Regions from separate parts of the Microbacterium insulae genome, predicted to be linked through region 1. Evidence: predicted binding sites of a transcription regulator. Region 1 holds the regulator's gene; the other holds the start of a gene.

Region 1 (10,826 bases):
AGCCGCGACATCGCCGACGTCCCCGCGGTCGAGGTCATCACGACCTCCGCAGTCCACCTCATGAGCGCCGCCGCGGTCAAGGTGGGCCTGGCGGACGACCCCGCCACGCAGACCGATCTCGATGAGGCGCGCAAGCTCATCAACGCCCTCGCGGGGCTGATCACGGCGGGCGCGCCCGAGATCAGCGACATGCACGCCCGCTCGCTCCGCGATGGGCTCCGGTCGCTTCAGCTGGCCTTCCGCGAGGCGTCGGTCATTCCCGACCCGATCGGCAAGGGCCCCGGTGAGAAGTGGACAGGACCGGTCACCTAGGAGACCGCGTCGCGGATGCCGAGCGCGGCCGCGCCGCGAGCCACGGCGTCGACCGTCCGGCGCACGGCCTCGGCGTCCGTGGCGAAGTTGCTCACGGCGAAGCGCACCACCGTGCGGCCGCGCCAGGTCGATGACGACGCCCACACCGTGCCCTCCGCACGCAGCCAGTCGCCGAGAGCCGCCGTCTCGACACCATCACGCGCGGCCAGGCAGACCTGTGTGAAGACGACATCGTTGACGACCTCGAGCCCCGGAATCGCCCGGAAGCCTTCGGCGAGAGCGGTCGCGGCATCCGCCAGCCCTTCGACCAGCCGCGCGACCCCGGAGCGCCCGAGCGCCCGCAGCGCCGCCCACACCGGCACCCCTCGCGCCCGCCGCGACAGCTCGACCACGCGGTCATAGGGGTCCGAGACCGCCTCGACCGACGGAAGGTACGCGGCGTGAGCGCCGAGTGCCGCGGTCATCGCCGCTTCGTCCCGCACGATCGCCACGCCGCAGTCGTACGGCACGTTGAGAGTCTTGTGCGCGTCGGTCGCCCACGAATCGGCGGCGTCGACGCCTGTCGTGAGGTGGCGCAGCCGCGGGCTCGCCGCGGCCCACAGCCCGAACGCCCCGTCGACGTGCACCCACGCGCCGGCATCGTGCGCGACGGCGATCGCGGCGCCGAAGTCGTCGAAAGCACCCGAGTGCACGTCGCCCGCCTGCAGCGCGACGATCGCCGGGGTGTCCTCCGCCGCGAGGGTGCGCTGGAGCCCGGCGAGGTCGATGCGCCCCTGGTCGTCCGCGCCGACGGTCCGCGGCTCACCGAGGCCCGCCAGTCGTCCGCCCAGCACGACGGAGGTGTGGACGGCGTCGCCCGCGAGGAAGCGCAGCGGCGGACCCGCCTGGAGACCCGCGAGCGGATCGGCGCCCGCTCGCCGCAGCAGCGCATCACGCGCCACGATGAGACACGACGTGTTGGCCATCGTCGCGCCGGTCGCGAACCCCACGCCACTTGCGTTCGGCAGCCCCAGGATGGCGAGCAGCCACTGCGCCGCCACCTCCTCGAGCGCGGCGGTCGCCGGCGTCGGCTGACGGGAGCCTGTGTTCTGGTCCCACGCCGACACCAGCCAGTCGGCACCGAGCGACGCGGGGTGCGCACCGCCGATCACGAAGCCGTAGAAGCGCGAGGAGCCCATCGCCATGAGACCGGGCGCGGATGCCTCGGCCAGTTCCTCCACCACGGCCGCGGCATCCGATTCGGTGTCCGGGAGCTCAGGTCGCAGGCGCGCGAGAACCCCGTCGACATCGAGCTCGGGACGGATCGGGCGCTCGTCGAGCGACTCGATCCACTCGAGGGCGTGGCGGTGCGCGACCTCGAGCGCGTCGCGGTACTGCTGCTTCATCGCGGTGTCCATGACTCCCCCTCCACCGTGGTGATCCTCCGCCTCCGCGCGGACTCGGGCAAGAGGCCGCCGGGCGATCTGCGGCCTGCACCACACGAGGGGCGGGAGCCGCCGCGGAATACGTGTCAGGCGCGCAGGAGCTTGACGGCGAGCGAGTCGACGAGCACCGCGATACGGTCGTCCGCCGCCCAGCGCGTGGCCAGCCGCGACAGGACGGCGTCGAGCTCCGCCTGCGCGAGGCCGTGGATCAGCTGGAGGCGGACGACGAGCTCCGGCCCCCGCAGGCGCGCATCCGGGTCCCCCGCCTCGACGGAGAGATCGATCACCGCCAGCTCGCCGCCGATGCTCGCCTGGAGCCCGGCGAACACGTCAGGCGAGAGGAAGCTCGGCTCCCACGGCTGCCCCTGGGCCATCGCCCACAGCGCGGGCCGCCGGAGCACGAACTCGGTGGGAGACCCCGGATCGATGACGATGAGATCGGTGTCGTCGGCGGATGCCGCGGCCGCCGTGCGCACGCCCTCGGCCGGAACCGGACGGGCCGAGGCATCCCATCGCTGCATGGCGTCCACCGACGTGAAAACCGGGAGGACCCGTCGTCCGTCGGGCGCCGCGACGGTCACGATCGACAGCTCCTGGGTCTTGTCGACCGCGAGCCCGTGGGCGCCGACGCCTTCGTCGCCCTTCTCGGCGAGGAGCGGGATGAGCAGGCGCGCGGACCGATAGGCCTCGACGACCTCGACCTGGCTGCCCTCCCCCGCCCGGAACCGCGTGAGGGCCGCCAGGAGCGCGGGGTCGGCCGACCCGTCATCGCCGGCGTGCGGATTGGCGTGGAAGCTGCGCCCCTCCCACGGCACTCCGGCCGAGTCGGAGCCGGGATCAGTGTCCGGCGACATCCAGTGCCTCGGCGAGCGTGAAGGCGCCCGCATAGAGGGCCTTGCCCACGATCGCGCCCTCGACGCCGAGCGGCACGAGCTCGCGCAGCGCCGCGATGTCATCCAGGCTCGACACGCCGCCCGAGGCGACGATCGGCTTGGGAGTGCGGGCGGTCATCTCGCGGAGCAGCTCGACGTTGGGACCCTGGAGCGTGCCGTCCTTGGTCACGTCGGTGACGACGTAGCGGCTGCAGCCCGCCGACTCCAGGCGGTCGAGCACGGTCCACAGATCGCCGCCTTCGCGGGTCCATCCGCGCGCGGCCAAAGTCGTGCCGCGCACGTCCAGCCCCACGGCGATCACGTCGCCGTAGCGGCCGATCACGTCGGCGGCCCACTCCGGGTTCTCGAGCGCGGCGGTGCCGAGGTTGATGCGCGCGGCACCGCTCTCGAGCGCGGCCTGGAGCGTGCGATCGTCGCGGATGCCGCCGGACAGCTCCACCTGGACCCCGCGGACCTGCTTGATGACCTTGCGCATGATGCCCGCGTTCGAGCCGCGGCCGAACGCCGCGTCGAGGTCGACGAGGTGGATCCACCGGGCGCCCTGCCGCGCGAAGTCCAGTGCCGCGTCGACGGGGTCGCCGTAGCTCGTCTCGGTTCCGGCCTCTCCCTGGGTGAGGCGGACGGCCTTGCCGTCGGCGACGTCGACCGCGGGAAGCAGGATCAGTTCGGGCGTTGAGGCGAAATCGTTCATGGCTCCTCGTGCGGAAAGGTCTCGGGACGGCGCTCCCGCCGACGGCACGATCTCAGAGGGTATCCCCGGCGAGGCCGTCGATCCAATTCGCGAGAAGTCGGATGCCGGCATCCCCCGACTTCTCGGGGTGGAACTGCGTCGCGGAGAGAGGCCCGTTCTCGACGGCAGCGAGGAAAGGCTGCCCGTAGGTGCACCACGTGAGAACGGGCTGCGGGAACGGGGCCTGGACGTCGAGGGCCCACTGCTGCGCTCCGAACGAGTGGACGAAGTAGAAGCGCTCGTGCTCGAGGCCTCGGAACAGGCGGGACCCCTCACCCGGCTCGACGGTGTTCCAGCCCATGTGAGGCAGAACCGGAGCGTCGAGTTCGGTGACGGCGCCCGGCCACTCCGCCAGTCCCTCCGTGTCGACACCCCGCTCGACGCCGCGCTCGAACAGGACCTGCATGCCGACGCAGATCCCGAGCACCGGGCGTCCGCCGGCCAGCCGGCGTCCGATGAGCTCGCCGCCGCGGATGGACCGCAGCGACTCCATGACGGCGCGGAACGCCCCGACCCCCGGGACGACGAGACCATCGGCATCTCGGATGAGCGTGCGATCGGAGGTCAGCCGCGCATCGGCACCCGCGGCGTCGAGGGCTTTGACCGCCGAGTGGACGTTGCCGGACCCGTAATCCAGGACGGCGACGACGGGTCTGGAGCTCACAGAGCGCCCTTCGTGCTGGGGATGCCGTCGACGAGCGGATCGAGCGCCTTCGCCTTCCGGAAGGCGCGCGCGAACGCCTTGTACTCCGCTTCGGCGATGTGGTGCGGATCACGACCGGCGAGCAGCCGCACGTGCACGGTGAGCGCCGCGTGGAACGAGATGGCCTCGAAGGTGTGTCGCACGAGCGACCCCGTGAAGTGGCCGCCGATCAGGTGGTGCTCGAAGCCTGCGGGCTCACCGGTGTGGACGAGGTACGGCCGACCGCTGATGTCGACCACGGCCTGCGCGAGCGCTTCGTCCAGCGGGACCAGCGCGTCGCCGTACCGCGAGATGCCGGATTTGTCGCCGAGCGCCTCGCGGATCGCCTGGCCCAGGACGATCGAGATGTCCTCGACGGTGTGGTGCGCGTCGATGTCGGTGTCGCCCGAGGCGCGGACCGTGAGATCGGTCAGCGAGTGCTTCGCGAACGCCGTCAGCATGTGGTCGAAGAAGGGAACCGTCGTGTCGATGCGGCTCCGACCCGCTCCGTCGAGGTCGAGCTCGAGCTCGACGGTCGATTCGCTCGTCGCCCGGCGGAGGGACGCGGTACGCGGGGCGGCGCTCATGCGTCCGATCCTATCGAGGCGAGCGCGTCCAGGAACGCCGTCGTCTCGTCCTCGGTGCCCGCGGTCACGCGCAGGTGGTGCGGGATGCCGACGTCGCGGATGAGCACTCCTCGGTCGTAGAGGGCCTGCCACGTCGACGACGGGTTGTCGACGCCCCCGAAGAGGACGAAGTTCGTCCAGGACTCGTGGGGGGTGTATCCCAGGGCCTCCACGGTGGCCGAGATGCGATCCCGCTGGCCGACGATCTCATCGACCATGCGCAGCATCGTGGGGGCGTGGCGAAGGGCAGCGGATGCCGCAGCCTGCGTGAGCGCGCTCAGGTGATAGGGCAGGCGCACGAGGCGCAGCGCGTCGATGAGCGCCGGATCGGCGGCGAGATACCCCACGCGGGCACCGGCGAACGCGAAGGCCTTGCTCATCGTGCGCGACACGACGAGGCGCTCCCGGCCGGGGAGCATCGTGAGGGCCGACCGCTCGTCACGGGGCGCGAACTCGAAGTACGCCTCGTCGACCACGACGACGCCCGGCGCGGCGTCGTAGACCGCCTCGATGACGTCGAGGCCGAGGGGCGTGCCGGTGGGGTTGTTCGGAGAGCACAGGAACACGACGTCGGGCGCGGCATCCGCCACCTGCGCCGCCGCGTCGTCGGCCCGGATCGTGTAGTCCACCCCCCGCCCGCCGGCGATCCATTCGGCCCCGGTCGCGCGGGTCAGCAGGGGGTACATCGAATAGGTGGGCGCGAAGCCGAACGCCGTGCGCCCCGGACCGCCGAACGCCTGGAGCACATGCTGGAGGACCTCGTTCGAGCCGTTCGCCGCCCAGATCTGGTCACGCGTCAGGCCGTGCCCGAGGTAGGCGGCGAATCCTTCGCGGAGCTCCGTGAACTCGCGGTCGGGGTAGCGGTTCACCTCGCGCAGGGCGAGTGCGACGGCGTCCAGGATGTCGTCGGCGACGTCCTGCGGAACGGGATGGGTGTTCTCGTTCACGTTCAGGGCGACCGGAAGCGGAGCCTGCGGTGCGCCGTACGGCGTCATTCCGCGGAGATCGTCGCGTAAGGGCAGGTCTTCGAGGCGGGGACTCACCCCTCCCATGGTAGAGCGCGTCGTCAGCGCTGCGACGCGTACTCCGCGGGGATCGCGATGCTCTGACCCGCCTGCACCGTCACTCCGTCGAGTGCGTTGAGACGGACGATCGCATCGACGACGTCGCGCGGATCGGCCTGGGGCGCCACCGCTTCGGCGATCGACCACAGCGAATCGCCGTGGGACACCGTCACGGTCTCGAAGCTCCCCGCTACCGCACCGTCTTCGCGCGAAGCGAGCGCCGTGCCGCCGGAGACGAGGGCGAGGGCGATCGCGATGACCGCCGGCAGCGCGGCGAGCGACGCCAGGACGCGGCGTCCGCGCACGGTCAGGCGCAGGCGCGTGCGATGACGCTCCCCTGCGAATGCGCGGGTGCCGAACGACGGGGTCGTGATGCCGATCGCGGTCATTTCTGCTCCTCCTGGTGGGGGGAGGTTCGCATCCGCCGCTCGGCCGGGAGCGGGGGATGCGAACCTCTGTACCGAAGTTATCTTCGATGTTCTACGATGTCAACAGCCGGATACGGTGAGTGATCGTCGAACGCGACACGCGGTGAAGCTGCCCCGTTCGGACCACGAAGCCGGATACGGTTTCGATACGAGTACCCCACCACGGGCCTCCGACATTCGAAGACCGCTGCACTCCCCGCGCCGCCGGGAGGCGGCGAGACAGGAGCCGGACATGAGCGACGCCCCCGGGCGCGAGCGACCGCAGACGCGTCGCCGCAAGAGCCTGAGCGACAAGCAGCGCGCGATCCTCGAGGTCATCCAGCGCTCGATCGTCCGTCACGGCTATCCGCCGAGCATGCGCGAGATCGGCGATGCCGTCGGCCTCAAGTCGCTGTCGAGCGTGACGCACCAGCTCAATCAGCTCGAGCTGAGCGGGTATCTCCGGCGCGACGCGGGAAAGACGCGTGCGATGGAGGTGCTCATCGATCTCCCGGGGGTGGCGACGGAGAGCCCGGCGGACTCCGCCCCGTCGGTGGGCGACGCAGCTCTGGTGCCCCTCGTCGGAAGGATCGCCGCAGGCGTGCCCATCACCGCCGAGCAGCAGGTGGAGGAGATCTTCCCCCTCCCCCGTCAGCTCGTCGGGAAAGGCGACCTGTTCATGCTCAAGGTGTCGGGCGACTCGATGATCGACGCCGCCATCTGCGACGGCGACTGGGTCGTCGTCCGCTCGCAGCCCGACGCCCAGAACGGCGAGATCGTCGCGGCGATGCTCGACGGCGAGGCGACCGTCAAGACCTTCCGCCAGCGCGACGGTCACACGTGGCTCCTGCCCCGCAACTCCGCCTTCGAGCCGATCCTCGGCGACGAGGCCGTCGTGCTGGGCAAGGTGGTCGCCGTTCTCCGCGCCGTCTGAACGGCACGGGCGATCACCCGCCGCGGGTGAATCTTCCCGCGCGCGTACGCAAGATGGGCAGAATGTCGCCATGAGCGACATCGACACCCAGGACGCCCATGCCCTCGCCGCGCGTATCCGCGAGCTGGAGTCAGAGAATGCCCGGCTGTCCGCCGGAGCCGCCCCCGCGCAGACACCACCGGTCACCGGGGGACGCTGGCGAGCGGCGGTCTCCGCGATCTGCATCGTCGTGGCGGCGATCCTGGTGCCCGTGTCGATCGTGTCGGCGTGGGCGCGGGTCCAGCTCGTCGAGGAGGACGCGTTCGTCTCCACGCTCGCACCCCTCGTAGACGACACCGCCGTCCAGGCGATGATCATCGACGAGACGATGGAGGCGATCTCGGCCCAGGTGGACTTCGATCAGCTAACCGCCAACGTCTTCGACGGCATCACCTCGATCGACGGCTTCCCGCCGCGCGCCGCCCAGGCCCTCGCGCTCCTGCAGCAGCCGGCCGCCGACGGCCTGGAGAACCTCGTGAGCGGCGCGGTCACGCGGGTGGTGGAATCGGATGCCTTCGCCGACGTCTGGGCGACGGCGACGCGCGCGGCGCACCGCGCCCTCACCACGGCCGCGACGTCCGACGGCGGCGGTCTCGTCGTCCGCACGGACGAGGGTGTCGGCATCCAGCTGGGTGCCATCGTCGACAACGTGAAGCAGCGACTGGTGGACCGCGGGATCAGCGCCGCCCAGCTGATCCCGGCCATCGATCGCGTCGTGATCATCGGCGAGGGCGACAACCTCGCCGCCATCCGGACCGCGTACGCGCTCGCCACCACTCTCGGCTGGTGGATTCCCGTCATCACCCTCGCGCTGTTCGGCCTCGGCATCGCGCTCGCCCGCCGCCGCAGCGTCGCCGTCCTGGGCACCGGCCTGGGCATCGCGGTCGGCGCGGGAGCGCTCGCCGCGACCCTCTCCATCGGCAGCACCGCGATGGGGATCGTCGCGGGAGACCTCGGGCTCTCCCCGTCAGCGCTCGACGTGATCTACAGCCAGCTGGTCGGGGCCATGACCCACACCGCCGTCGTGCTGTGCGTCCTCGGCGTCTTCATCGCCCTGCTCGGCTGGGCCATGGGCAGGTCGACGGCCGCCCGGACCACCCGCGACGCGGTCGGCGGCCTCAACGCCTCGGCGCGCCGGCAGCTGGCCGCTCGCGGCATGGACACCGGCGGATTCGGTGCGTGGCTCGCCCGCTACAAGGTGCTCGTGCGCACCGTGATCGCCGTGCTGGCCGTGCTGTGGCTCTTCGCTCTGCGCCCGCTGTCCTTCGGCGACCTGGTGCTCGTGATCGTGGTGGCCTTCGTGGTCGCGTGGCTGCTGGAGATCCTGCAGCGACGCGCGGAGGAGCGCGCCGAGGCGGAGGCGTCCGAGATCGTCGACACGGACGACGCGGACGCCCTCGTGCTCGCCGGCGAGACGGTGGCCGCAGACGAGGTCGTGCCCGCCGGAACGCCGGATGCCGCGGCCACCGGGGCCGCGGCATCCGCCCCCGCGAAGAAGGGCCCGAAGCGCTAGACGGTCGCCCCGACCTTGTCGCGGATCGACCGCGTCGCCTCGATGATGTTGCGCAGCGACGCGACGGTCTCGTCGTAGCCGCGCGTCTTGAGCCCGCAGTCCGGGTTGACCCACACCTGCCGGAGGGGGAGCTCGGTGGCGGCGCGGTCCAGCAGATCCGCGACCTCGGCGACCGACGGCACGCGCGGCGAGTGGATGTCGTACACACCCGGGCCGACACCGTGCGTGAACCCGGACGCGGCGATGTCCCCGATGACCTCTCCGCGGCTTCGGGCCGCCTCGATCGACGTCACATCGGCGTCGAGAGCCGCGATCGCGTCGATGACGACGTCGAACTCGGAGTAGCACAGGTGGGTGTGGACCTGGGTGGACTCCGCCGCCCCGGCGGTGGCGAGACGGAACGAGCCGACCGACCACTCGAGGTACGACGGCTGGTCGTTCCGCTTCAGCGGCAGCAGCTCGCGGAGTGCGGGCTCGTCGACCTGGATCACGCCGATTCCGGCGGCCTCCAGGTCGGCGATCTCGTCGCGCAGGGCGAGCGCCACCTGGTTCGCCGTGTCGGCGAGCGGCTGGTCGTCGCGCACGAACGACCACGCCAGGATCGTGACCGGTCCGGTGAGCATCCCCTTCATCGGCTTCTCGGTCAGCGACTGCGCGAAGGCCGACCAGGCCACCGTGATGGGCGCCGGACGCGACACATCGCCCCACAGGATCGACGGCCGGGTGGCGCGGGAGCCGTACGACTGCACCCAGCCGTTCTGGGTCACTTCGAACCCGTCGAGGTTCTCGGCGAAGTACTGCACCATGTCGTTGCGCTCCGCCTCGCCGTGCACGAGGACGTCGAGACCGAGGTCCTCCTGGAGCGTCACCACGCGGGCGATCTCGTCGCGGAGGAACTGCTCGTACTCCTCCGTCGTGATCTCGCCCTTCCCATGGCGCGCGCGGGCACGGCGGATGTCGCCGGTCTGCGGGAACGAGCCGATCGTCGTCGTCGGGAGCACGGGCAGGCCGAGCGCCTCCTGCTGTGCGGCCACGCGCGCGGCATAATCGACCCGCGAGAAGTCCGCCTGCGTGAGGGCGGCGGCGCGCTCGCGGACGGCGCCGTCGCGCACACCGGGGGCGCTGCGACGGTCGGCGAGGGCGGCGGATGCCTCGGCCACCTCCCCGGCGATGGCATCGGCTCCCTCGGAGAGCCCGCGCGCGAGCGTCACCACCTGAGCCGTCTTCTGGTCGGCGAACGCGAGCCACGACACCAGGCGCGGGTCGAGCGCGGACTCGTCGGCGACGTCGTGCGGGACGTGCTGCAGGGACGTCGAGGTGCCGGCGGAGATCTGCGCGGCGCCCAGCCTGCCGAGATCCTCGAGCGTGGCCCAGGCGCCCGCGAGGTCGCCGCGCCAGATGTTGCGCCCGTCGATGACCCCTCCCACGAGGACCTTTCCGTCCAGGCCGGCAGCGGGGGCGGGGACGGCGCCGCGCGTGAGGTCGATCGCGAGCGCCTCGACGGGCGCCGCGGCGAGCACGGTCCACGCCTCGGTCGAGAGCTGCGCGTAACCGGCCGTCACGAGGATGGCCGGGCGGTCGGCGGACCCGCCGAGCATCGCATACGCGCGCTCCGCCGCCGCAGCGAGCGCGTCCGCGGACGCGGGAAGGCTCTCGCTCACGAGCGCCGGCTCGTCCAGCTGAACCCATTCGGCGCCGACCGCCCGGAGCGACGCGAGCAGCTCCGCGTAGACCGGGAGGAGGTCGTCGAGGCGACGGAGGGGATCGAAGCCGTCGGGCGAGGCATCCGTCGCCTTCGCGAGCGCGAGCAGCGTCACGGGGCCCACGACGACCGGGCGGACGGTGAAGCCGTCGGCCTTCGCCTCCGCCACCTGGCGGGCGAAGCGGTCGCTCGAGAGGGCGAAGGACGTCTCGGGGCCGATCTCGGGCACGAGGTAGTGGTAGTTGGTGTCGAACCACTTGGTCATCTCGAGGGGCGCGTTCTCCCCCTCGCCGCGCGCCGCGGTGAAGTACGCGGCGAGGCCGACCGTGCCGTCGGCTTCGCGCAGGCCGGCGAATCGCTCAGGCAGGGCGCCCACCGCGGCCGCGGCATCCAGCACCTGGTCGTAGTAGGAGAACGACTCGGGGATCGAGGAGTCGTCGCGGCCCAGCCCGAGCTCGGCCAGGCGCTCGCGCGTGGCACGTCGCAGGTCTGCCGCGGTC
Region 2 (10,826 bases), on a different contig from region 1:
GCGTGCGCATCGCGCGCTCGGCCTCGCGCTTGTCCTCGCGCTCGCGGATCGTCTGGCGCTTCTCGTACTCGCGCTTGCCCTTGGCGACCGCGATCTCGACCTTGGCGCGACCGTCGTTGAAGTAGAGCTTGAGGGGAACGAGCGTGTACCCGCCCGCAGCGACGGCGTGGGAGAGCTTGATGATCTCGTCCTTGTGAAGCAGCAGCTTGCGGATGCGCTTGGACGCGTGGTTGGTCCAGTGCCCCTGCGAGTACTCCGGGATGTGGACGGCGTCGAGGAACGCCTCGCCGTTCGCGATGTAGGCATAGCCGTCCGAGATGTTCGCTCGACCCTGTCGCAGCGACTTCACTTCGGTTCCGGTCAGCACCAGGCCGGCCTCGTACGTCTTCTCGATCGTGTACTCGTGGCGCGCGCGACGATTGGTCGCGACGACCTTCTCCCCGCGTTCCCTGGGCATGATCGCTCCGTTTCCGGTTGCTGAGCTTGTCGAACCACCGTGCGGGCGCACGGCAGCCTTTCAGTCTACCCCCGGCGACGCGCGCGGCGCGAAGCGGGGTCGGTCAGGCGCGCAGCCAGCGGCGGATCGCGAAGCTCGCCGAAAGCCCCGCGAGCACCACGCCGATCACGATGAGCACCGGCACGACGATCCACGCGTCCGCGACACTCACCCAGGTCGTGACGAACTCCACCCGACCGCGCAGGTACTGATCGACGCCGAAGTGGACCCCGGCGAGCACCGCCGCGCTCGCGAGGAGCGAGCCGATCAGCGCGGCGAAAACGCCCTCCAGCACGAACGGCGTCTGGATGAAGCGATTGGATGCTCCGACCAGGCGCATGATCCCCAGCTCACGCCGTCGCGCATAGGCCGAGAGCCGGATGGTCGTGGCGATCAGGAGGACGGCCGCGATGAGCATCAGGGCGGCGATGCCGACCGCGATGTAGGTCGCGACGGTGAGGGCGGAGAAGAGCGGCTCGAGATACTGCAGCTGGTCCTGCACCTCCTCGACACCATCGGTTCCGCCGAACGCCTCGATGATGACGTCGGACTGATTCTGGTCGATGAGGTTGATCCAGAACGTCTCGTTAAGCTGGTCGGGAGTGATGACGCTCGCGTAGTCCTCGCCGAGCAACTCGATGACGTTCTGATACGCCTCCTCGCTGTCCTCGAATCGGACGTCGCGGATGAGCGGCGCCAGCGCGGGACCTTCGAGCTTCTCCTGGACGGCCGCGAGCTGCTCCTCCGATGCCACGCCGTCCGTGCACGTCGGCGCCTGCGAGATCGCCGTGCACATGTAGATGGCGACCTGGGCCCGGTCGACCCAGAAATCCTTCATCGTCGCGATCTGCATCTGCATGAGGATCGCCGCCCCGACGAACGTCAGCGACACGAACGTCACGAGTACGACCGAGACGACCATCGACGCGTTGCGCCTCAGTCCGGAGAAGGCCTCGCCCAGGATCAGTCCGGCCCTCATGACGTCGGCCCCACTTCGTCGTCATCTCGCCGGTCGAGTCCGAGACGGTCGGCGAGACCGAGTTCGGCGACGTCGACCTCGGGGATGTCGGCGACGGGGATCGGCTGGGTGTGCGAGACGGGCGCCGGCTGGGGTTCGGGGTCGGACTCGGGTTCTCGTTCGGACTCGGGTTCGGGCGCCGTGGGGGTAGGCGGCGCCGGGCGGGGCGGAATGGCCGGAGCGGATGCCTCGGCCGCGGCGTCCGGCGCAGTCGAGGGATCCGTCTCCCGCTCGGCGGGGGCATCCGACGACTCGTCCCTCGTGACGGCAGTCGGGTCGAGCCCGGCCGCCGCGGCGGCGGCCGCTTCGCGCTGGACTTCGAGCACGGCGGTGAGGGCGGCCACGGCTGCCGCGCCGCGCTCCTCCTGGGGGGCGAGGCTCGGCAGGCCCGACGTGTCGCCATAGCCGCCGTGACGTTCGTCGCGGACCATCTCGCCGTGGCGGAGTTCGATGACGCGACGCTGCATCTGGTCGACGAAACCGGCCTCGTGCGTGGCCATGACCACCGTGGTCCCGCCGCCGTTGATGCGCGCGAGCAGCTGCATGATGTCGATGGACGTCGCCGGGTCGAGGTTCCCGGTCGGCTCGTCGGCCAGCAGCACCTGGGGGCGGTTCACGAGAGCGCGTGCGATCGCGACGCGCTGCTGCTCACCACCGGAGAGTTCGTGGGGAAGCCGCTTCTCCTTGCCGTCCAGGCCGACCAGAGCCAGCACCTCGGGCACCGTCTGCTGGATGTACCCGCGCGACGACCCCGTCACCTGGAGCGTGAACGCGACGTTCTGGAAGACCGTCTTCCCCGGCAGCAGCCGGAAGTCCTGGAAGACGGCGCCGATGTGGCGCCGGAAGTACGGCACCTTGCGGTTCGAGAGGGTGCGGAGGTCGCGCCCGAGCACGACCACGCGCCCATCGGACGGCGTCTCTTCGCGCAGCACCATGCGCAGGCAGGAGGACTTCCCCGATCCGGAGGCGCCGACGAGGAACACGAACTCCCCGCGCAGCACCTCGAAGTCGACGTTGTTCAGGGCAGGCTTCGAAGTGCCCTTATAGCGTTTCGTGACGTTCTCGAACCGGATCATGGCCTATCGAGCCTAAGCGGCCGACTGCCGCTCTCCTCCTGCGACACCCTGAGCCGTGCGACCGGGTTCCCGATGCCCCCGCGCGACGCCGCGCCACGAATCCGCGGCGCGACGTTCGATGTCGTAGGTATGTTCTAACGTCATCGCCATGGAACCCGAGCTGATCGACCCGCGTGACATCGTCACCGACGACGAAGATGCGTGGGCTCCCGCGCTGCCCGACGATGTCGATCTCGTCGCAGACGTCGCGAACCTGATGGCGGTCTTGGCCGCCCAGCGGCTCCAGCGAATAGACGACCTGCGGCGCAACGCGCTCGCCGATGGCGGCGCGTACGGAACCGCGATTCCGGCAGTGATCGAGCGCTCCGTCCGGCTGGAGCTCGCGTCCGCCCTGCGCATCACCGAGCATGCCGCAGGGATGCTGCTGGCTCAGGCGGAGGCGCTCGTCGAGCGTTACCCTGCCGCGCTCGACTCGCTCGGTCGGGCGCGGATGACGGAGCGGCACGCACAGGTTCTCGTCGAACTGCTCGAGGGTGCGAGCGAGGCGACGCGGGCTCGCCTGACGACTCGCGCCGTGGAGCTGGCAGAGGAGCTCCCGGTCGGCTCGTTCCGACGCTCATTGCGACGACTGATCGAGGTGGAGGAGTCCGCGACCCTCACCGAACGGCACGAGCGGGCGGTTGAAGATCGACGCGTCCTGGTCGAGCCCGCCGCCGACGGAATGGCTTGGCTGCACGCTCTCCTCCCCGCGGTCGAAGCGCACGCGCTCCACGGGCGGATCACAGCCATGGCGAAAGCGCTGACCGGCAGAGGAGCGGACGACGGGCGCGGCCTTTCCGCTGCTGCCGAGCCTGTCGCACCGTCGGGCAGCGCCGAGCTCGACACCCGCACACTCGACCAGGCGCGCGCCGATGTCCTCTGCGACCTGTTGATCGAGGGTTCGATGGCCGCTCACCCGGGAGTGGTCGCGGGTATTCGTGCGAGTGTCGCCGTGACCGTCCCCGCCCTTGCGCTGCTCGCGCACGACGATGCCGCTCGTCACGCCGAAGGGATCGCCCCGGCAACCGTCGAGGGGCTCGGTCCGGTGCCGCTCGGGGTCGCGAAAGAGCTCTGCGGCGGCGCCGATGAGGGATGGATGCGGGTGCTCACGCACCCCGAGACCGGCATGGTCCTCTCGATCGGTCGCACCCGATACCGACCGCCGGCGTCGCTGCGGCGCCTGGTGCGATGGCGGGCCGACAGGTGCATGGCGCCGGGTTGCGGCATCCCCGCAGACCGATGCCAGATCGATCACAACATCGCCTGGGAGCACGGCGGGTCCACTGCCCTGAACAATCACGCACCCCTGTGTCAGGGGCATCACACGATCAAGCACCACGGAGGCTGGACCATCGAGCAACTCGCCGACGAGGGGGGCGCCCTGCTGTGGACCTCACCGACCGGTCGGCGGTACCTCGTCAGACCTGAACGTCCCGTGTTCGCGTCCGGGCCGACGTTTCGGCCCGGGTCGGGCCGCACGCAGGATGCGCCGTTCTGATCTGCGTCAGCGCACCCGACGCGTCAGTCGTCGTCGTCCTTGCGCTTGCGCCAGCGGATGCCCGCCGAGATGAAGCCGTCGAGGTCGCCGTCGAAGACGATCGCGGGGTTGCCGACCTCGTGGCCGGTGCGGAGATCCTTCACGAGCTGCTGGCCGTAGAGGAAGTACGAGCGCATCTGATCGCCCCAGCTCGCGGTGATGACGCCCGCGAGTTCCTTCTTCTTCGCCGCCTCTTCCTCGCGCTTCTGCAGGAGCAGGCGTGTCTGCAGCACCCGCATCGCGGCGGCGCGGTTCTGGATCTGCGACTTCTCGTTCTGCATCGATACGACGATGCCCGTCGGCAGGTGGGTGATGCGCACCGCGGAGTCCGTCGTGTTGACCGACTGTCCGCCGGGCCCGGACGAGCGGAAGACGTCCACGCGGATGTCGCCCTCGGGGATGTCGACCTCGACGGCCTCCTCCATGACGGGGATGACCTCGACCGCGGCGAACGACGTCTGGCGCTTGTCGGCGGAGCCGAACGGGCTGATCCGCGCGAGGCGGTGTGTTCCCGCCTCGACCGACAGGGTCCCGTACGCGTAAGGAGCGTCGACCTCGAAGGTCGCCGACTTGATCCCCGCGCCCTCGGCGTAGGAGGTGTCCATCACCTTCACGGGATACTTGTGACGCTCGGCCCACCGCAGGTACATGCGCAGGAGCATCTCAGCGAAGTCGGTGGCGTCGTCGCCGCCGGCACCGGAGCGGATCGTCACGACGGCCGAGCGGTCGTCGTACTCGCCGTCCAGGAGCGTCTGCACCTCGAGCTGGCTGATGATGTCCTCGAGCTCGGCGAGCTCGTGCCGCGCCTCCTCGGCGGAGTCCTCGTCGTCCATCTCGTTCGCGAGTTCGACCAGCACGTCGAGGTCATCGAGCCGCTGCTCGATGTCGGCCACGCGCTTGAGCGCCGCCTGACGGTGACTGAGCGTGCTCGTCACTTTCTGCGCCTTCTCGACGTCGTCCCACAGATCGGGGGCGCCCGCCTCCTCGCTGAGTCGCGCGATCTCGCTGGTGAGCGCCTCGACGTCCACGACCGCCTTGATGTCGGCGAACGTGGAGCGCAGGGCCTGGATATCGGCGGACAGATCGAGCTCGAGCATGACACTCCAGACTAACGTGGATGCACGTGAGCGATCGCCCGGACTCCCCCGCCGCCCGGGAAGTGCTGTGGCGCTTCGCCCCGATGATCTACGGCCCGACGGTGCTGTTCGCACTCGGCGAGGGCGCGATCCTCCCCCTGATCCCCGTCATCGCCGCGCAGCTCGGAGCTGACATCGCGACCGCCGCCCTCGTCGCCTCCGCCCTCGTCGTCGGTCAGCTGTGCGGCAACATCCCCGCCGGTTGGGCCGTCGCGCGCATGGGCGAACGACTCACGATGACCGCGGCCGGCATCCTCTCCCTCGGCGGGGTGGTCGCACTCGCCTTCGCGCCTTCGCTCGGCGTGCTCGCGGCATCCGTCTTCCTCATCGGCTTCTGCGCGGCCGCGTTCGGGCTGGCACGCCACTCGTTCATGACCACGCGCGTCCCGCTCGCGTTCCGCGCACGCGCACTGTCACTGCTGGGCGGCACGTTCCGGCTCGGGATGTTCGTCGGCCCGTTCGTCGCGGCGGGGCTCCTCGCCCTGTTCGGCGACGAGCACGCCGCGGTGTGGTTCTTCGGCGTCTGCCTCGTCGCCACGATCCTGCTCGTCCTCTTCGGACCCGATCCCGAGGCGGCGATCGCCCCGCCCGCGCCACGCGCGACGCGCACCGACGACCCGGAGGCGGTCGAGGACACGGGCGAGCCGATCACGGCCTCGCTCCGCGCAGCTCCGACGGTCGACGGCCGGCGCGCCGGGGTGTTCCGCACGATGCGGCACTTCCGCGGCGTGCTGGCGCGGCTCGGGCTGGCCGCGGCATCCCTCGCCGCCGTGCGCTCCGCGCGACAGGTCGTGCTGCCGCTGTGGGGCGTCTCGATCGGGCTCGACGCGCAGACGATCGCCCTCGTGGTCGGCATCTCCGGCGCGATCGACTTCGCCCTCTTCTACGCCAGCGGGCAGGTCATGGACAGGTTCGGACGCCTGTGGGCGGCACTCCCCGCGATGCTGCTGATGGGCACGGGCTTCATCGCCCTCGCGTTCACGCACGACACCCCGCAGAACGCGATGTGGTTCGCGATGTTCTCCGCGGTGCTCGGAGTCGGCAACGGCCTGTCCAGCGGTATCCTGCTCACGCTGGGGGCGGATGTCGCACCCAAGGACGACCCAGCCCCCTTCCTCGGTTCGTGGCGCACGCTCACGGACGCGGGCGGGGCGGTCGCACCGCTCCTGGTGTCGGCGATCGCGGCGGTGTCCACTCTCTCGATCGCGACGGGCGCGATCGGAGCGATCGGACTGCTGGGCGCCGGTGCTTTCGTCCGGTGGGTGCCCCGCTTCATCCCGCGGGTGCGTGGATGACCCCCGCCGACGTCGGACCGCTGCGCTTCTGCCGAAGCCGCAATCTCGGCCGCCGGTGCACCCGGCCTCTCGACCACGCGGGTCTGCACCGCCATCGCACGATCATGTGGACGGATGCCTCGGCCGACCCACCCCGCTGTGTCGGCTCCGGCGCCGCCGCGTCGCCCGCTCCGCGCAGCGCCGACGGTTATCCCCACGGGCGCGCTCTCTGCACGGAGTGCCTGCGGTTCATCCCGCTGGAGGAGGGCCGCATCGCCGAGCACGACACCTCCGACCCCGAAGAGGGGTCGGACGAGGCTGCGCGCCGCCGGGAGTGGTTCAACACCGCCGGATGACCGGACCGCGCCCCATCCTTCGCCCGATGTTTGCCCGGGGCGATGACCGCCCGGGCCGAGGAAGTCGCTAAGTAGTCCTCGTCGCGCTCGCGGCCCGCGCGGGAGGGATGCCGCAGCCGGCCATCCCCGGTCAGGACGACAGGACGCACGAGAACCCGATGCCCCGGAGCATCGCGAGAGCTGACTGAGGGCCGCGGCATCCAGCCCCCGCCTCACTCGGGCGGCGCCCTCGAGGGCTGCCGTCAGTGGATCCTCGCCACCTGGATCACTCCCCATGGGACTCGATGACAAGATCAAGAACGCCGCTCAGGACCTCACCGGCAAGGCCAAGGAGGCCGTCGGCAAGGCCACCGACAACGACAAGCTCGTCGCCGAGGGCAAGGCCGACCAGGTCGAGGCCTCGGCGAAGAAGGCGGCAGAGGACGTGAAGGACACCTTCAAGTAAGGTCCCTCTTCGCGCTGAGCGGGAGCCCGCGGCACCACGGGTGTCGCGGGCTCCCGCGTGAGTCGACCCCGCGCGGCAACATCCGCCGAAGTTTTCCGCCCGCGCGCGTCACGTTTCTCGCCCTGATGGCTCGTACTCACCGTGCGATTGCAAAGGGGAGACATGCAACATCGAAGAGGTACTCGATTCACCGGCTTGGCCGCGGGTGTCATCGTGGGCGTTCTGACCGCGCTGACAGCGGCCGCGGGCGGCCACGCGGCACCGCCGTTCGCGACGGAGGCGACGATCACGGAGCTCGACTTCGTCCAGTCGACCGTCGAGTCCGGCGAACACGCCGAACTCACGGGGACCTGGTCGCTGCCCGACAACCCGACGCCGCCCGCGGGCTTCGTCATCGATCTGCCGCCGGGCCTCGAGGGCGATGCCGACGAGTTCTCGCTCGTCGCGTCGGACGGGGTCACCGAGGTGGGTCGGTGCACGGTCACGGCCACGCAGCTCGTCTGCGACCTGGATGCCGAGTACATCACCGCGAACCCTCGGAACCTCTCCGGCACCTTCAACTTCTGGACCACCGTGACCACCGAGGTCACCGAAACCCAGGAGGTCGTCTTCGACCTCGGCGACGTGTCCGCGGACATCACGGTGACACCCGCGGAAGACACCTGCGCGCCGAACTGCGAGTTCGACGGCGTCGTCAACTACAAGGGCGGCACCTACGACGCCGAGACCGGCACGATCGAGTGGGTCGTCGGCGTCAAGGCACCGCCGGGAGGAATGGTCGGAGGCGAGACGGTAACGGTGGTCGACACTCCCGGCCCCGGCCAGGAGATCCTGCCGGGAACCACCGTGCGGCACGCGAACGCCGTGGGGATCGGGCCGACGGGCGAACCCAGTCCTGTCGGCTGGCGGCCGAAGCCGGCCGACACCTACACGGTCTCGCCCGACGGATCGACCGTCACCTTCGTCAGCGAGCCGGGCTACTTCTACAAGGTCCTGTACACGACGCGCGTCACCGACGGCGGCGTCGCCCGGACGTACACCAACGACGCCGAGGTCGCTATCGAGGGTCAGCGCACCGTCACCGTCTCGGGCGAGGTCGTGCGGCGCGGCGGCGGCGGCACCGGCGGGGGCGAACCCGTCGGCCGCTTCTCCGTGACCAAGGACGTCGTCTGGCACAGCGAACCGGTCGACATCGCGTTCACCGGCACGTTCACCGTGACCGACCCGCAGGGCACGACCCACTCGGGACAGTTCGAGGTGTCTGACGGCACGACTTGGACGAGCGAGGCCTTCCCCGCCGGCTCGATCGTCCACCTGGAGGAGGTCCTGCCCACGGAGCCATCGAGCATCGCGTGGGCCGATCCCGTCTTCTCGGTGAACGACTTCGCGATCCCGAATGCCACGGTGGCGACGGTCGAGCTGACGAATGAGGCCCGCCTCGCCACCGGAGTGTTCTCGGCGTCGAAGGAGCTCTCCGGCTCGGGCGCGCAGCTCGTGCCGTCCGACGCGACGTTCCTCCTCGACTACACGTACCCGGCCGGACCGGGCTACGAAGCAGGCGGAGGGACCCTCGAACTGCCGGCGGACGGCACCGCCGTCACTTCGCCGCCGCTCCCTGTCGGGGCGGTCGTCACCCTCGCCGAGCGCTCGCCTGATCCGGTGACCGGCGCGGCGTGGGGTGCACCGCACCTGTCGACCGAGTCGCTGGTGGTCTCCGCCGACGTCGAGGTCACGGTGACCGTCACCAACCCGATCATCTCGACGCCGCCCACTCCCCTGGCGGTCGACGGGCCCCCGTCGCTCGCGTCGACGGGCGGCGACGGCAGCGCCGTTGCCGCGATCTCGGTGGCCGGGCTCCTCCTCGTCGCCGTCGGCGTCCTCACGCAGCTGCGTCGCCGGCGCAGCAGGGTGTCGTAGCGCCCGAGCCGTCAGCGCAGGGCGGTGCGGCTCGTGGCGGTCGCCTCGAGATCCACGCCGCCCGGCACGAAGAGCGCGAAGATCGGTGGATGCCACGACCCGGCGACGGTCACCCGGGCCGAGACGCCGTCCGGGGTCGTGGCATCCACCAACACGGCATCGCCGCCGACCTCGGCGACGAGCTCCTCGGCCTGCTCCCGGACACTCGTCGTCGTGAGGATGGCGACCGCCTCCTCGCCTCGGACATCGAAGACGAAGCCGTCCGCTGCCGCGAGAGCGGCGGCATCCGCCACGGAGTCGAGCCGCTTCTGCGCGAGGTACAGGCTCGTCGCGTCGACGCAGACGAACACGACGGCGAGCGCGAGGAGCGCGTATCCGAGGGTGAGCAGGAGGACGCTGCCGCCCTCGTCACCGTCGCGCGCGTGCGGCGGGCGGCGGGCGGCGTCACCGCTGCGCGTGAGGGGGCTCATCCGCTTCCCCAGACCCGCGACACCTTCTGCACCGCCGTCGCTTCGACCGGGATGCTCGCGATGCGGTCGAGCCCGAGCACAGAGGGCACGAACGGGAGCGTCACGGTAGTCCGCACCGTCACGACGACCGTCGCACCGGCGGCCGGACATCCCGCGGCTGCGGGTCGGCACTCGAGCGAGACCTCGACGGCGTCGGGGTCCAGGCCGTATTCGTCGATCACCGAGCCGATCACGCGGTCCGTCCGCTCGGAAGCATCACGGGCGTCGGCGGCGGTGGCGATCGCTCGCGCGGCGTGGCGAGCGCCCGCCTCGGCGCCGAGCGACTGGCCCTGGATGGATCCGAGTGCGAGGACGAGGTACACCAGAGGGACCAGCAGGAGCAGGCCGACGAGGATGAACTCGAGCGCCGCCGAGCCCTGATCACACACGTCCGGCTCTGCGCCGCGACGACGCGAACCGGGCGACTCAGTCGAACGACTCGACGGGGGCATGCGCGCTCACCTCCAGTGCGCCGGGGGCGCCGAGCAGGCCGAGGAGGGGAAGCGTCGTGCGCACCGTCACCTCGACGGACGGGTACCCGAAGGACGCGGTCTCACGGACGGTGACATCCGCCGCGTACTCGGCGCCGACGGTGCGGGAGATGAGGTCGCGAGACCGGGCGAGGCCGTCGGCGGGAGACGTGTCGGCGAGTGCCGCGTGGTGCGCACCCTCGACCGCAGCGTCGTGGACGACGTTCCTCACGTACACGGCGAGACCGAGCTGTAGAACGGCGAGGGTCGCGAACGTCAGCAGCGCCCCGACCAGGACGAACTCGACGGGGCTCGACCCCTCGTCGCCGCGGGCCGCGGCCGTCGCTCTCGCGTGGACGCGGGACACGGGTCAGAAGCCCGACACCCGCGAGATCGCCTGCTGGAAGAGCGAGGCGAGCGCCGGGCCGGCGAGGGCCCAGATCACGACGACCAGCCCCGCGGTCATAAGCGTGATGAGGACCCAGCCGGGCACGTCCCCCCGCTCGTCGCGGTGGACGCCGATGCTCCCGGCCCGCAGGCGGGCGACGGCACG

Evidence for each region. The regulator LexA, encoded in region 1, represses DNA repair genes until DNA is damaged. The targets are predictions, from matches to a motif close to TCGAACANNTGTTCGA.
Region 2: a site for LexA is predicted at 2,712-2,727, ahead of ACFQ0P_RS16010 (HNH endonuclease signature motif containing protein). Genes of this name have one in related genera too.

What each region holds. Positions count from the first base shown of each region.
Region 1 covers NZ_JBHTII010000001.1:24,085-34,910, forward strand. Annotated here, with positions in the region: gene ACFQ0P_RS00120 (DUF1844 domain-containing protein) at 1-312, shown strand, start outside; gene ACFQ0P_RS00125 (pyridoxal phosphate-dependent decarboxylase family protein) at 309-1,709, opposite strand; gene ACFQ0P_RS00130 (SseB family protein) at 1,823-2,590, opposite strand; gene priA (bifunctional 1-(5-phosphoribosyl)-5-((5-phosphoribosylamino)methylideneamino)imidazole-4-carboxamide isomerase/phosphoribosylanthranilate isomerase PriA) at 2,574-3,320, opposite strand; gene hisH (imidazole glycerol phosphate synthase subunit HisH) at 3,373-4,023, opposite strand; gene hisB (imidazoleglycerol-phosphate dehydratase HisB) at 4,020-4,628, opposite strand; gene ACFQ0P_RS00150 (histidinol-phosphate transaminase) at 4,625-5,719, opposite strand; gene ACFQ0P_RS00155 (LysM peptidoglycan-binding domain-containing protein) at 5,734-6,120, opposite strand; gene lexA (transcriptional repressor LexA) at 6,392-7,072, shown strand; gene ACFQ0P_RS00165 (hypothetical protein) at 7,143-8,624, shown strand; gene metE (5-methyltetrahydropteroyltriglutamate--homocysteine S-methyltransferase) at 8,621-10,826, opposite strand, start outside.
Region 2 covers NZ_JBHTII010000002.1:696,970-707,795, forward strand. Annotated here, with positions in the region: gene smpB (SsrA-binding protein SmpB) at 1-457, opposite strand, end outside; gene ftsX (permease-like cell division protein FtsX) at 561-1,475, opposite strand; gene ftsE (cell division ATP-binding protein FtsE) at 1,472-2,590, opposite strand; gene ACFQ0P_RS16010 (HNH endonuclease signature motif containing protein) at 2,739-4,127, shown strand; gene prfB (peptide chain release factor 2) at 4,151-5,263, opposite strand; gene ACFQ0P_RS16020 (MFS transporter) at 5,284-6,597, shown strand; gene ACFQ0P_RS16025 (hypothetical protein) at 6,594-6,932, shown strand; gene ACFQ0P_RS16030 (CsbD family protein) at 7,207-7,377, shown strand; gene ACFQ0P_RS16035 (DUF5979 domain-containing protein) at 7,591-9,294, shown strand; gene ACFQ0P_RS16040 (pilus assembly protein TadG-related protein) at 9,306-9,764, opposite strand; gene ACFQ0P_RS16045 (TadE family protein) at 9,761-10,192, opposite strand; gene ACFQ0P_RS16050 (TadE family protein) at 10,230-10,640, opposite strand; gene ACFQ0P_RS16055 (hypothetical protein) at 10,644-10,826, opposite strand, start outside.